DNA from 2 places in the Scytonema sp. PCC 10023 genome. Region 2 is predicted to be linked to the other one. Evidence: riboswitches for the same ligand, from Rfam matches in the RefSeq annotation. Region 2 holds a riboswitch; the other holds the start of a gene.
The links. A riboswitch is a leader RNA that binds a small molecule or an ion and turns the genes downstream of it on or off. The one in region 2 is predicted to bind cobalamin.

Region 1 (4,879 bases), on a different contig from region 2:
TCAAATCATGGATATTGCCAAAAGCAAGCCAATTCAGCATTTGATGATTAATACGAATGGCGTGAGGATAGCAAAGGAGAAATCTTTTTGCGATCGCCTGAGCCAATATATGCCTGGAATTGAAGTTTACCTGCAATTTGACAGCTTTGAGGCGGAAGCTTTACGCGAATTGCGTGGCGCAGATTTACGCATTATTCGAGAACAGGCGATTGCCCAAGGGGCACTGCGCGGAGCGCAATCGCAAATCTCAATGAACACAATATCTCCACAACCTTAGTCGTCACCCTAAAAAAAGGGCTAAATGACCACGAAATCGGCAAAATTCTTGAGTATGCATTGCAACAGCGATGCGTACGCGGTGTCACGTTTCAACCCATCCAAGCTGCTGGACGGTTAGAGGGATTTAATCCCAAGCGAGACAGATATACTCTAACAGAAGTTCGCAGGGCAATTTTACAACAAAGTCCTTACTTTAAACCAGAAGATATTCTCCCAGTTCCTTGCCATCCCGACTGCTTAGCAATGGCGTACGCGCTGAAACTCAACGGTAAAGTGATACCGCTGACTGGGTTAATCAATCCAGATACGTTTGTAAAAATTATGCCCAACAGCGTACTTTACGAGCAAAATGAAGAACTAAAGCGCCACATTTTTCAGCTATTTTCTACGAGTCATTCACCCAGTTCGGCAGCAACTTCATTAAAGCAGTTGTTATGTTGTTTGCCAATGGTTCCCGTCCCTCAAGGTATTAGCTATTCCAATATCTTTCGGGTGATGATTGTCCAGTTTCTTGACCCTTTTAACTTTGATGTTCGTTCAGTGAAGCGTTCCTGTATTCATATTGTCCACCCCGATGGTAGGATTATTCCCTTTGATACTTTCAATATGTTTTACCGCGAGGGTAGCGCTGGCTATCACTTAGTTAATAATCGTTTGATTTAATTGAATACAGCTTGTCTGCGCTTATTAGGGTGTCAATTTATGTCACAAAGAAATGAAATTTTAGGTGTTTTTTTAGGCATACTCTTGTTAATTGGTATGCATATTTTAGCGATACTAGCAATAGTTTTACTTAGTTTTATTAGAGGTATTTACGGTGCCCAAATTTTGATTATTGGGGGTTTTGGCTTTTTCTTGTGGCAACTTCTCTATGTCATTCCAGTCACTCTTTGGCTAAAAAGACGGCGGCAAAATGGCTTAATGAAAGGAGTGATTATTGGTGCGGTTATTACCGCTTTATTGAATGGAGGTTGTTCTTTATTGTTTTCTTTTCAAGGATTTCGATAATATGCTCAGTTTAGAAATAGCTCTTGTGGGGTTGGTCTAGAAAGCCCTCTTTCATCTACAAAATAGGTGAAGACTTCTGTCCCACAAGAAATAGGTTAACTTTTTATTTCAGATTTTTGAGATTCTTTAACAGAACGCGAAATTGTGAAGGAAGGTGAATCATCAAGCAGGGGTTGTTCCAATGTTGCTTCACTCGTTGCATTACTCAAGTAGGAGCCAAAAAGCTTATCGTAGTTGGAAGCAACAGCCAGAAACGCCCCACCTAATATATATATCGGAAGTGGTAGGGTGAATTCTTTTACCCAATCAAACAGTTCCGCTAGGGCAAACAGCACCAAAAAGCAGGCTAGCCAAACTCTCATGTTTCTACCCCTGGGATTCAAACGACTTTATTAATTGTAGATAGGTTGGGGACACTTCATGTCTACCACAACAACAATTAGATGAAAACGGGGGTGATGTGTGCGTCTTTCACATCCTACATCCTTATATCATGTTCGGCTAATGACCCTTAATTCCCCAAGAACCCCACCCCGCCTTTGACTTACGTCAAAGTCTCCCCTCCCCGCTTGCGGGGAGGGGTAAGGGGTGGGGTGCAGTCAGCGTGGGAATTATGGGTAAGCAACCGGAGATGATATCACGCCTACTATTATTCTCCCTTGTTGGCAGACAAAGGAGGAATTTTTGCTAAGATTCCTTTTTTAAGCGGTTCTGGTCTTTCTGCCCAGGGTAACAATCCTTGAGGGTGAGTGTAATACTTACTAGCACACTCTAACACCCCGGCTATTTGTGAGGGTGACAAATCTGGCGACAAATCACCAAAAAGGTAAGTATATTTACCAACAGATGCAAAAGAAATTGTACAAGAGCGATCGCAAGCACTCATGCATTCTACTGGTTGAATAGCAAATTCTTCATGCAACTTCCAGTCTTGATACTGTTGTTGCAATCGCTTGAATAATGTTTCGCCACCACTTTCACCGACACGTTTTCCATCTTTCCACACACTTGAGCAACTGGTGCAGACAAATAAATGATGTTGCGCTTTCATCCAAACCTCGTAGACGTGCTAAAGCAGAAGTTAACTAGTCGGCGGGTATTCTGACTGACAAGGAAACCCTTGATTACAGCTGCGGGACAGCGCCGGACTTACACCAGACTTTCCCCGTTACCTCTGATGGCTGATCCCCATCAGAACCGTTTACCTTGTGATCATATAGCATTTAAGCAATTGTCGAAGGAAAAACCTTTTACCAAGAAAGAACTCAGGAATCAGAACTCAGGAGTCAGAATATTAAACGCGCTTTTCGAGCATGAATTAAGAGTAGAGACGCCCATAGAGCGCGTCTGTACTGAGTGTTGGTAACACAGCCCCCGGCTCCGTGGAGACCAAGAAAGTTTTTCCGCACTTATTTCCCCCGGATTCACTCGTTTTGGATATTCTGATTACTGTGTTCTGTGTTCTGCGTTCTTCTTAACCTTTGTCCTTTGCTTTCCTTCCCCCGTGAGTCAAGAGGTTTGACAGCCTGTCTTTTGACGACAAGCGGTGTGAACAAGAGAATTATGGAGGAAATTCTCTAGAATGCGTCGATTCATAGAGGGAACACGCGATGAAAAAGATTTTTTTAGTATTGTTGTTGGTCATAACAATTTTTACCTTTGCCTTCAATCGTCCAGCTTTTGCTGCAGATGCTGTTAAAGGAGCGAAAGTCTTCTCTGCCAATTGCGCTTCTTGTCATGCGGCTGGAAAGAATTTGGTTCAAGCTAACAAGAACCTGACAAAGGAGGCTTTGGAAAAGTATGGCATGTACTCTGAGGAAGCAATTATAGCTCAAGTGACAAATGGTAAAAATGCCATGCCCGCTTTCAAAGGTCGTTTAAAACCCGAGCAAATTGAAGACGTAGCTACATATGTGCTGGGAAAAGCCGATAAAAGCTGGAAGTAAAGCAAAATAAGGCTATCAAAGCATAGTGGGAGGGTGAGAACCCCTCGCTTTTAAGCAGGGGATGAAATCCGACTCAACAGGTTTTAACCTGTTGTTTCTTTATTCCGGAACTTTTGCAAAGCACGATTGTGTCATAGTAGATATAACGCGTTACAACGCGAAACCATTGTAGGAAAGTCTTCCGCTTCCATGCCCAGCGAACCGATAATGACACTGGCTTCTGGGAAAAAGACAAATAAACTAAATCTTTAGACCCATCTGAGGGGGGACGCCTCTTAGATGTAAAACCAAAATACCTGTTGAGACGGTGAGACCAGCGCTGCGGGAGGGTTTCCCTGCGCAGGCGACTGGCGAACCCGGAGGGTCTGGCGGGGAGTAAGTCAAAAGGCTGCTCTAGTTAAGAGTCTAAGAAACAGGAACAAAGGTGTAACAGCACGGCAATAGCTAAGCTGTGGAACAACTTTTAAGAAACAAGCGTGCATTTATGCCAGGGAGTACGTCAATGTTCAGCAAATAGTAGGTAGGGCAGATGCTTTACCTACTGCTATTTTTTTACCATCGAGTTATTTCTACCATGCACCACTAGTTTCAAGATGCACGTGGTGTTGGTGGCTTGATGGTCACGCCGTAACGTGATGCAATGCCGACAATATTTTTCATCTCTTCCGGTGTATATGGGGGCGGTGGTGTGTTTGGGTCAGTTACCGGACGACCCATTTCGTCGAACATATTTTCGATACCTGACGGTGAGAATGTCACCAAGAGAATGCCTTTCGTGTCGCCGGTGTTCTCAAAGTTGTGATATAGCCCTCTGGGCATATTCACGTAGTCACCTGTAGTGGCGTGGAAAATTTCTTCCCCGACTTGAAATTTGAAATCACCCGCAGCAATGTAGACACGTTCGTCTTCTAAGCTGTGAACGTGCAAGGGCGTTGAATAGTAGGGCGGAACGATGTCTTCCATGACACTGAACGCTCCACCTGTGTCTTTGCTCGTGACTTTGAACGTAACGAGAATGTCACCCCACCAAAGGCTTGAACCTTTTCCTTTGGCAATCAATGCAGAAGTTTTGTTTGTCATTGCTTTGCCCCTCATTTTTTTGTCAGTCCCTGTGAATCTTAGGACTTTGTTTTCAAGAAAGTATCGATATCATTCCAGATTTGTAGTTCGACTAGTTTTGAGTCAGATACAACTAAGCGATCGATAAATCGGATGCTTGAAAATGTGGTGCCATCCGGATACTCACCCGTTAGTGTACCGACGCAGTAGACGGCAATACCTTGCGGGGTGAAAGCTGCATCGAAATACTGGTAAGCTGTGGTTACTCGACTGTAATGACTTTTTGCCCAAGCAACGTGTTCAGATAATGTGCGGAAGGTGATACCACCCGGGACAATGATGCGAAATTCGGGAGCTAAAAAACTCTGTGCTAACTCCATCTCTCGCCGCTTAATTGCTTGGAGAAACGATTGGGCAAGGCTAATTGCCTTTTGACTCAAATCGCTTTCCGTATCTTTGGTTTGTTTTAGCATCGGAAGCTCGCTTCTAATCTTTGCTCTCCAGAGGGAACAGATAAATTTGTATTTCATTCAAACGAGAACCGCTATACTCTTTTCTGTTTTTGCGGAAATCTTCTAGTACATTAA
Region 2 (4,879 bases):
CCTGCTAAATTAAGACCAGTAATATCAAGTTGGCTTTGTAGAAGTGCTCCATTGTACGGAATTGTAATACTATCAATCTGTTTAGAAACTTTATCAAAAATGAGGTAAATTAAATCCTTTTTTGTAAGTAGCTCTATAAATGCACTCTGTAAATTGCTTCTATCTTTTGGGAGGTTGTGAAATACACAAATAATTTTTGGATTCTCAAATTTAAGGTAATTCGCCCATATTTTTGCTTTATTCCCCCACTGCCGAATCTCTTCATCAGTTAGGGTTAATAAATCACGTAAAAAAATACTGTGTGCTTCTGCTTTTCTGATTGCTAACTTTGTGAAACCTGAAGCGGAAACCGCAATTAATGCATCTGCTCGGAGGCTTACTTTCCGCCCAATAAGTTCTTCAATCCATTTAACATCCTGCTTTTTCTTGTGAATGCGGCACTCGACAAGTGTTAACTTTCCATCTCTTTTGATTGAGATATCAATCTGTCTTAGTTGATCAGGGTTATCTGGATCGGGTAAGTGATCATTCCAAGTGACTACCGAACCGGGCTGTTCGATAAGATCATGTATTCTTTTAATCTGTTGTTCAAATTCTGTTGAATCAGCAGTCATATTGTAAAATTTTTCGCTTATAGTTTGTTATTAAATGGAATTCTTCCCTATATACCCCTCTCTAGCAAGGATAAACAAGCAATTTCAGTATTTTTTTAGATAATATAGGGCAATTTCTTCCTTAACCTTTTATATCAGCATATCTTGCACTCAGTTTCTGTGTATTATTCTGTGCAACAACGTCTAAAATAAAGCCGCTTGACCAGGAGGACAATGCAATCCAAATCAAGCATTGTCCTCCTGATACATAACTCAAAAGAATATTCGCTTCCAACTACTTCACCACCACCCACTGCGTCACCGGCACCATCGGCTTCCACCCTAAAAATCCACCAATAGGAGCAGCCCGTTGCACAGCAACGCGAATCAACTCCCCGCCTACCTGGTTATGCCATTGCAACAGCTTCTGTTCACTTTCAACCGTAACTGCATTGGCAACAAAACGCCCACCCGGAGGCAAAGCTTCCCAACAAACCTCAAACAAACCTTCTGTCGTTGCACCACCGCCGACAAAAATGGCGTCTGGTTGAGGCAAATCTTTCAGTGCAGCGGGAGCTTTGCCTGCAACAATTTGTAAATAAGGTGTACCAAGGGCGGCGGCGTTGTCAGCAATATATTGGAGTCGGGTGGAGTTTTGCTCAATGGCGATCGCCCGACATCGAGGATGACTCCGCATCCACTCAATACCAATCGAACCACACCCAGCGCCCACATCCCACAATAACTGTCCCGGTGTGGGAGCCAAAGCCGATAGTGTTATTGCCCGCACTTCACGCTTAGTTAGCTGTCCATCATGGTGATAAGCATCATCCGGCAATCCTGCTAGCCGAGGTAACGGTACGACTCCAGGATCAGCAATACACTCTACAGCGATGGTGTTTAAATCTGCCAGTTCTGTTGTCGTCCATGACGCGGCTGTGCCTTCGATAATTCGTTCCTGAGAACCGCCCATGTGTTCAAGAACTGTAATTTTACTACCACTAAAACCGCGCTTTGTCAAGATATCAGCAACAATTCCCGGGGTTTCCTTCCCTTCACTTAATATTAATAGACGCGCTTTCGGGTAGATAGCGGCTTGAATGAGAGCAGGGGGACGACCGTTTAAGCTTAATGTCTCGACTTCGGTAAGTGACCATCCCAATCTGGCACAGGCGAGACTGAACGATGACGGTGCGGGGATGATGGTCATCTCAGAAATGGGAATCTTGCGGGAGAGGGTGACACCGATACCAAAGCACATGGGGTCACCACTTGCCAATACGCAGACAGACTGACCCCGGCGACGGAGAATTTCTTCTATCGAATCACTGATGGGGGAAGTCCAGATGAGTTTCTCGCGCGGGTCGTCTGGTGGTAGCATGGCGAGATGGCGTTTTCCCCCGACGATCGCTTCTGCACGCTCAACGAGACAACAGGCGATCAAACTCAATCCCGATAGCCCATCCTCACCAATACCGACCACTGATAACCATTTGTTGTGCATTTATAAGAATATGGTCAAAAACCACAAACTAGCAAAATCAATCAGTGATGCTGGGTGGGGTCAATTCTGCACCATGTTGAAGTATAAGGCACAATGGCAAGGAAAAACCTACATTGAAGTAGATAGATTCTTTCCCAGTTCAAAGATCTGTAGTAACTGCCTACATCAAGTAGATAACCTAAGTTTGGATATTCGTAGCTGGCAGTGTCCTAAATGTCAAACATTACACGATAGGGATTTGAACGCAGCTAGAAATATTAGAGATGAAGGTTTACGGCTTTTGGCGGGAGGGCATCTCGCTACTGCTTCTGGACAACGTGTAAGACCATCTAAAGGCACTGCTTTTAGAGGCAATCTTGGATGAAGGAAGAATCCTCAAAGGCTTTAGCCCGAGGAGTTGTCAACTCATGCTAAACTACACACACTTGGAGTGGGGAAAGTCCGGTGAAATTCCGGGACTGTGCCGCAGCTGTAATCAAGTCAAAAGTTATAACTTTAGACTTTGTAAGTCAGAATGCCAACTCTAAGGGTGTCTTCCGGACACAGTTCTTATCTGCTCCCTGCGTCGCACAGGGAAGGAGTTGCAGGCGTGTCATTACCGTGTGATTTTGTTAGTTGTCCTGGTCTTTTTTATGGAACGTCCGCGCGGGACGGTATATTATCTCGCATCCGCATACCTGGAGGAATACTCGCTAGCCAGCAGTGTCGTGTGATAGCTGACTTAGCTGACGAGTTTGGAACTGGCTATGTTCATATTACCAATCGCGCCAACCTCCAAGTCCGTGAAATCCGCAAGGAAATGACCGCTGATGTTTTGAGAGTCTTGCAGGAAATTGGCATAGCCTCAAGTCTCCCAGAGGTTGACCATCTGCGTAATATCATGGGTAGTCCTACAGCAGGCATTGACCCATACGAATTAATTGATACTCGACCGTTCATCCGCGAATTAGACAATTATATTGCTACTCACGCGGAGCTAGCACCACTTTCACCAAAATTTAGCGTTGCTTTTGATGGTGGTGGTTCTGTGTCGATAGGCGATCGCCTCAATGATATCGCCCTAACCGCTGCCGTAGTTGGTACAAAAGCTTACTTCCACCTCAAGTTGAATTTAGGTGTATCGCAGGTTGAACCATTCATTGATACAGGCATTCTCCTGAAACCAGAGGAATGTCTAGAAGTCGTGGCTGGATTGGCGAAAGTTTATTTGCAGCATTTGGCAGTAGGGAGTGAGAAGATAATTCCCCATCGCAAATCGCGCCAGTCGCGTCTCTGGCAGGTTTTGAACGACTTAGGCATTGAAAGATTTTTCCAAGAAGTTGAGCATCATCTTCCTTATCGATTGCGGCAGTTTTCTCCAGTATGGAGTGATACTAAGTTGCGTTCAAAAACCTCACCCCGCCCTCCGGGCACCCCTCTCCTTGGCAAGGAGAGGGGCAGGGGTGAGGTGATACCTATGAACGCAACTCGGTATGACGTGGACAGATGTAGAACTCTCAGATGCAACGTCTCTACCAGATACCAACATATAGGTGTCCATCCCCAACGACAGAAAGGGCTATCTTACATCGGTGTTGTGCTACCCGTTGGTAAATTGGAAACTTGGCAAATGCGTGGTCTAGCGGATATTGCGGAAACATATGGCACTGGTACTCTTCGGCTGACGCCTTGGCAAAACCTTCTCATATCAGATATTCCCCATCAGTCGGTTCCTCAAGCACAAAGTCAAATCGAAAACTTAGGATTGCATTGGTCTGCAACCAACATTCGCAGCGCCTTAGTCGCCTGTGCTGGCAATACGGGATGTGCGTCTTCAGCAACAGATACCAAAGGTCACGCCTTGGCATTAGCTAACTATCTGGATAGTTGCCTCACTCTCGACCAACCAGTCAACATTCACTTCACAGGTTGCGAAAAATCCTGTGCCCAGCACAGCAGAAGCGATATCGCCCTCCTTGGTGTCAGTATTGAGCAGGAGGGGAAAACGGTGGAAGGTTATAAAATCTACGTGGGTGATGGTGACAGCAATGAGAAATTTGGACGAGAACTTTACAGTTTGGTATCGTTTGCAGAATTATGCCTATTGCTAGAACGGATGCTGCAAATCTATATGGCAAAACGTGCTACTCCCAATGAATCATTTGGGGAATTTGCGAACCGATATGCTATTGAAGATTTACAACGGTTGTTTGAGCAAGGGGATGTGAGGCACTAGGGACAAATGACAAATGACTATTGAATACATTCGAGATGGTAACGAAATATATCGCAAATCCTTTGCCACTATTCGCTCAGAGGCAAATCTGTCTGTACTTGCCCCGGATGTCGCGAAGGTTGTCGTGCGTCTGATTCATGCTTGCGGCATGACAGATATTGTTGATGATATAGCAGCTGCACCAACAGCTGTGGTATCTGGGCGTACAGCTTTAGCAGCAGCGGCACCAATTCTGTGTGATTGCCGGATGGTGGCAGAAGGAATTACGCGGCGGCGACTGCCAGCAGACAATGGGGTCATTTGCACCCTCAATGATCCAGAAGTGCCAGAACTTGCCCAAAAACTGGGAACCACGCGTTCTGCCGCTGCCTTGGAATTGTGGCTACCAAAGTTAGAAGGCGCAGTGGTGGCAATTGGCAATGCACCGACTGCCTTGTTTCGGTTGCTGGAAATGCTGGATGCCGGGGCACCAAAACCAGCGCTCATTCTAGGGTTTCCAGTAGGATTTGTGGGGGCAGCAGAATCGAAAGCCGCACTGGCAGCAGATAGTCGTGGTGTCCCATTTAT

Region 1: it holds a riboswitch for cobalamin, as region 2 does, so the genes downstream of both, ACM0OZ_RS19130 (DUF1636 family protein) here and cobG (precorrin-3B synthase) in region 2, are expected to answer to the same signal.

The regions. Positions count from the first base shown of each region.
Region 1 is NZ_CAWUDP010000030.1:15,189-20,067, reverse strand. Features, by position in the region: gene ACM0OZ_RS19150 (radical SAM protein) at 1-277, shown strand, start outside; gene ACM0OZ_RS19145 (hypothetical protein) at 337-942, shown strand; gene ACM0OZ_RS19140 (hypothetical protein) at 982-1,287, shown strand; gene ACM0OZ_RS19135 (hypothetical protein) at 1,383-1,649, opposite strand; gene ACM0OZ_RS19130 (DUF1636 family protein) at 1,937-2,338, opposite strand; cobalamin riboswitch at 2,361-2,504, opposite strand; gene petJ (cytochrome c6 PetJ) at 2,898-3,233, shown strand; gene ACM0OZ_RS19120 (cupin domain-containing protein) at 3,822-4,328, opposite strand; gene ACM0OZ_RS19115 (hypothetical protein) at 4,352-4,765, opposite strand.
Region 2 is NZ_CAWUDP010000010.1:40,133-45,011, forward strand. Features, by position in the region: gene ACM0OZ_RS08510 (restriction endonuclease) at 1-614, opposite strand, end outside; gene cbiE (precorrin-6y C5,15-methyltransferase (decarboxylating) subunit CbiE) at 889-2,097, opposite strand; gene ACM0OZ_RS08520 (RNA-guided endonuclease TnpB family protein) at 2,108-2,461, shown strand; cobalamin riboswitch at 2,475-2,638, shown strand; gene cobG (precorrin-3B synthase) at 2,687-4,312, shown strand; gene ACM0OZ_RS08530 (precorrin-8X methylmutase) at 4,326-4,879, shown strand, end outside.